2 regions of the Streptomyces profundus genome follow, and region 2 is predicted to be linked to the other one. Evidence: riboswitches for the same ligand, from Rfam matches in the RefSeq annotation. Region 2 holds a riboswitch; the other holds the start of a gene.
What was found. Region 2 has a riboswitch for S-adenosylmethionine ahead of K4G22_RS29670 (aminotransferase class V-fold PLP-dependent enzyme). Riboswitches for the same ligand answer to the same signal wherever they lie in the genome.
Positions count from the first base shown of each region.

Region 1: linked by a shared signal. The riboswitch ahead of thrC (threonine synthase) and the one ahead of K4G22_RS29670 (aminotransferase class V-fold PLP-dependent enzyme) in region 2 are both predicted to bind S-adenosylmethionine.

Region 1 is NZ_CP082362.1:3,899,023-3,901,408, forward strand. Features, by position in the region: gene K4G22_RS17225 (glucosyl-3-phosphoglycerate synthase) at 1-609, opposite strand, end outside; SAM riboswitch class I at 840-980, shown strand; gene thrC (threonine synthase) at 997-2,319, shown strand; gene K4G22_RS17235 (MoaD/ThiS family protein) at 2,316-2,386, shown strand, end outside.
Region 2 is NZ_CP082362.1:7,074,455-7,076,840, reverse strand. Features, by position in the region: gene K4G22_RS29680 (hypothetical protein) at 1-156, opposite strand, end outside; gene K4G22_RS29675 (SDR family oxidoreductase) at 292-1,044, opposite strand; SAM riboswitch class IV at 1,200-1,316, shown strand; gene K4G22_RS29670 (aminotransferase class V-fold PLP-dependent enzyme) at 1,441-2,386, shown strand, end outside.

The DNA of each region.
Region 1 (2,386 bases), 3.2 Mb from region 2:
CTCACCGCCCAGCGGCTGGACCACGCCGGCCAGCTGCGGCCAGTGCAGGTTCAGCAGCGGTCGGGCGACCAGCTCCGTGACCCGGCCGCCCTGGCGGGCGCCGGACGGCTGGTCGCCGAGCGGACGGTCGTACATGGCCTTGACCAGCTGCACGTCCGGCTCGGTGAGCAACGGGCCGAGGGTGCCCGAGACGAAGCGGGAGTCGAAGTCCCGCAGGTCGGCGTCGACAAAACAGATGATCTCCCCACTGGTCGCCAGCAGCGACCGCCAGAGGACCTCGCCCTTGCCGGGGAGGGTCGGCACGCGGGGCAGTATCTCGTCCCGGTGCACGACCTTGGCGCCCGCCGCCGCGGCCACCTCCGAGGTGCGGTCGGTGGACCCCGAGTCCACCACGAGTAGCTCGTCGATCAGTGGCACGTCCTCCATCAGGTCGCGCCGCAGCGCTTCCACGATGGCACCCACCGTGGTCTCCTCGTTGAGCGCGGGGAGAACCACGCTGATGCTGCCGGCCGCTCCCGCCGCACGCTTGGCGTGCAGCAGTTGCGCCATCGAGCGGTCAGTGACGCCCCAGGACCGGCGGCTCAGCCACTTCTCTGCCTCTTCCAGCACGAATGTCGCTCCTGTTCGATTCAGCCACATTTGCATCCGTATGGCCGCGTCTGCCCCTTCCTGGGGTGGCCCAACCCGCTGCCGCCGGGTTTTCTGGCCACCTGCTCGGGTCGTCTCGCGGAGCGGACGGCCCGAGCCATTGTGCGGGCTGTCCGTTACAGTCTCGAACAGCGCAGGTGTCCTCCGCATATCGGGACCGCGTTGACAACCACATACCGACAACCGCATACCGCTCATCCAGAGGGGCAGAGGGAACGGCCCGTTGAAGCCCCGGCAACCCTTCCACCGGATCTCGTGACAGCACGAGGCTCTCCGGTGGGGCAGGTGCCAATTCCGTCCTGTGGCGAGAGCCGCCACGGGGAAGATGAGGAGAAGGGCCTCGTACCCATGTCTGTACTCACCTCGGCCAACGCCGACGAGTCCGCCGAAACCTCCGGCTCCCCCGGTTCCTCAGGCTCCGACGTCGATCTCGGACCCGCCGCCGCGCTCTCCTGTCGCGAGTGCGGCGAACGCTTCCCGCTCGGGCCGATCTTCGCCTGCGCGTCCTGTTTCGGGCCGCTTGAGGTCGCCTACGACCTGCCAAGCGGCGATCCCGAGGCGCTGCGCCGCACCATCGAGTCGGGCCCCAACAGCATCTGGCGCTACGCGCCGCTCCTGCCGGTGCCGGCCGATGTGGCCGAGAAGCCCAACCTCAACCCGGGCTGCACCCCGCTGGTCCGGGCCGACCGGCTGGCCGCCGAACTGGGCGTCACGGGCGGCCTGTACATCAAGGACGACTCCGCCAACCCGACCCACTCGTTCAAGGACCGGGTGGTGGCGAACGCGGTGGAGGCGGCGCGCGCCTTCGGGTTCACCACCCTCTCCTGCTCGTCGACCGGCAACCTCGCCGGCGCCGTGGGCGCGGCGGCTGCCAGGGCGGGCCTGCGGTCCTGCGTGTTCATCCCGCACGATCTGGAGCAGGGCAAGGTGGTGATGGCCGCCGTCTACGGCGGCGAGCTGGTCGCCATCGAGGGCACCTACGACGATGTCAACCGGTTCTGCAGCGAGCTGATCGGCGATCCGATCGGCGAGGGCTGGGGCTTTGTCAACGTGAACCTGCGGCCTTACTACGCCGAGGGTTCCAAGACGCTCGCCTACGAGATCTGTGAACAACTGGGCTGGAAACTGCCCGGCCAACTGGTGATCCCGATCGCTTCCGGTTCACAACTGACCAAGATCGATAAGGGATTGAAAGAGCTGATCAAGCTCGGCCTGGTCGAGGACCGTCCCTACAAGATCTTCGGCGCCCAGGCCGAAGGCTGCTCCCCCGTCTCCCGCGCCTTCCGCGAGGGCCATGACGTGGTCCGCCCGGTGAAACCGGACACCATCGCCAAATCCCTCGCCATCGGCAACCCGGCCGACGGCCCCTATGTGCTGGACATCGCCCGGCGCACCGGCGGCGCGGTCGAGGACGTGGACGACGAGCAGATCGTGGCCGCCATCAAGCTGCTGGCCAGGACCGAGGGCATCTTCGCCGAGACCGCCGGCGGCGTCACCGTCGGCGTGACCCGCAAGCTGCTGGCCGCCGGGCTGCTCGACCCGGAGGCGACCACCGTCGTCCTCAACACCGGCGACGGCCTGAAGACCCTGGACGCGGTGGCACCGACCACCGGCCCGTCCGCGACCATCCGTCCGAACCTGGACTCGTTCCGAGAGGCTGGCCTGGCATGAGCGTCACCGTCCGCATCCCCACCATTCTGCGTACCTACACCGACGGCCGGTCCGAGGTCACGGCCGA
Region 2 (2,386 bases):
GTCGACATCGAAACGCGCGGCGGCACAGGAGCCGGCCCAGTCCCCGGCCTGGCGGCGGGCGGTCGCGGTCTCGATCATGGTGGGCGGCACGGCGTAGGCCCGCACGCGCTGCCACCGGGAAAGGCGGGGACTCTCGGTCGCGGATCGGATGAGCATCAGCACTCACCTTGCGCGGACGAGTCCCCCAATCCGGAGAAGGAGTAAGTCGTCATCCCGGGGAGCGTACCCGTCGTGGCGCCCGCCGCGCCAGTCATCAACTCGGCCCGTCCGGGGGCGCGTTCCGCCGTGGGGTCAGACGAGGCCGCCGTTGGTGAACAACGTCTGCCCGTTGACCCAGCGGGCCGGGCCGGCGAGGAAGGCGACGGTCTCGGCGATGTCCTCGGGCTGGCCGAGGCGTTCCAACGGGACGGCGTTCGCCAGGTTGTCGATGGTCCCCTGGTCCTTGCCGTCGAGGAAGAGCGGCGTCGCCGTCGGCCCGGGGGCCACGGCGTTGACGGTGATGTCCTTGCCGCGCAGCTCGCGCGCCAGGATCAACGTCATGCCCTCGACCGCGGCCTTGCTCGCCACATAGCCGGCGTAGTTCGGGAACTGGGCGCGGCTGACGCTGGACGAGAGGTTGATGATCGCGCCGCCGCGCCTGAGCCGGCGGGCGGCCTGCTGGGAGACGATGAAGGCGCCCCTGATGTTGGTGCGGTGCATCCGGTCGAGGTCGTCGAGGTCCAGTTCGGTGACGGGCGCCAGCAGCATGACGCCGGCGGTGTTCACGAGGACGTCGAGGCCGCCGAAGGCGTTCTCGACCTCGTCGAAGGCGGCGCGCATGGCCACCTCGTCGGCGATGTCCCCGCCCACGGCGACGGCCCGCCCGCCGGCCGAGGTGATCTCCTCGACCACGCCGTCCGCCCGGGCCTTGTTGCCGGCGTAGTGCACGCCGACGGCGACGCCGTCCCCGGCGAGCCGCCGGGCACAGGCGCGGCCGATGCCGCCTGAGCCGCCGGTGACAAGCGCGACGCGCGTTCCCTGGGGCGTGGGGGTCGAGCTGCTCATGCCGTCGTTCCCTTCGTGCGGGGCGGGGGTCACTCCTGGAGCATGGCCGCCCCGGCGGTGCCGGGCACGTCGGACACGCGTCAACGCCGCGGCGGTCCCCCCGGGGACGGGCCCCGGCTACCGCCCGGCGCGCCGGTATGACAGAATCCCGGCAAGGTCACGAGTGACAGCGAACTGGGCCCCGGCCCGCTGTCCGGCAACCCTCCGTCGCGGCGGGGTGCCCCGGGTGATGACCGGGCCGTGGACAGCAGGGTTCACGGCAAGTGCGGCCCATTGGAGTTCTCGTGCGTCAGCGAATGTCCTAGGAGCGTCGGCTCCCCCTCTCGCCCTGTCTCTTTTCGGTCGCGGCGGTGCCGTGGCTGTTCACTCCGCCGAGTCCTGCCCGGAGATCTCGTCATGACCACCTGTACTTCGCCTTCCCCTGCCCTCGTCTCCGCCCCGCCGTCGGACGACGCCGATCCGCATGCCGTGCTCAGCGCCGACGTGAGGGCGCCGATCGCCGGCGGCGGCGAGATCGGCTACGCCGCCCTCGACTACGCGGCCAGCGCCCCGGTGCTGCGTCGGGTCTGGGACGAGGTCGCCGCCTACGCGCCGCTCTATGGCAGCGTGCATCGGGGCGCCGGCCATCTGTCGCGGCTCTCCACCGAGTTGTTCGAGCGCAGCCGGGCCACGGTGGCCGGGTTCCTCGACTGCCGCCCGGACGACCAGCTGTGGTTCACCCGGTCGACCACGGACTCGTTGAACCTGCTCGCCGCCTCGTTGCCCGCCGGTACCCGGGTCTTCGTCTTCGAGACCGAGCACCACGCGGCCCTGTTGCCGTGGGCTCGACACGGCCACGCCGTGACCTATCTGCCGACGCCCCGGGCGCCGGAGCTGGCCGTGCGCGCGGTGGAGACCGCGCTGGCCGCGGCGCCCGAGGGGCCGAAGCTGCTCTGTGTCACCGGCGCCTCCAATGTCACGGGCGAGCTGTGGCCGGTGGCGGAGTTGACGTCGGTCGCGCACCGGCTCGGCGCCCGAATCGTGCTGGACGCCGCCCAGTTGGTGCCCCACCGGCCGGTCAGTGTCGCGGAGCTCGACGTGGACTGGGTGGCGTTCTCCGGGCACAAGCTGTACGCGCCGTTCGGCGCCGGGGTGCTCGCGGGGCGCGCTGACTGGCTCGCGGCTGCGCCGCCCTATCTGGCGGGCGGCGGCGCCACCCGCGTGGTCGCGCGGGATCCGCGTGCGGGGGTGCGCGTCGAGTGGGCGGAAGGCGAGGCGCGGCACGAGGCCGGCTCGCCCAATGTGATCGGCGCCTTCGCGATCGCCGCCGCCTGCCGGGCGCTGACGGAGGGACCCGGCTACG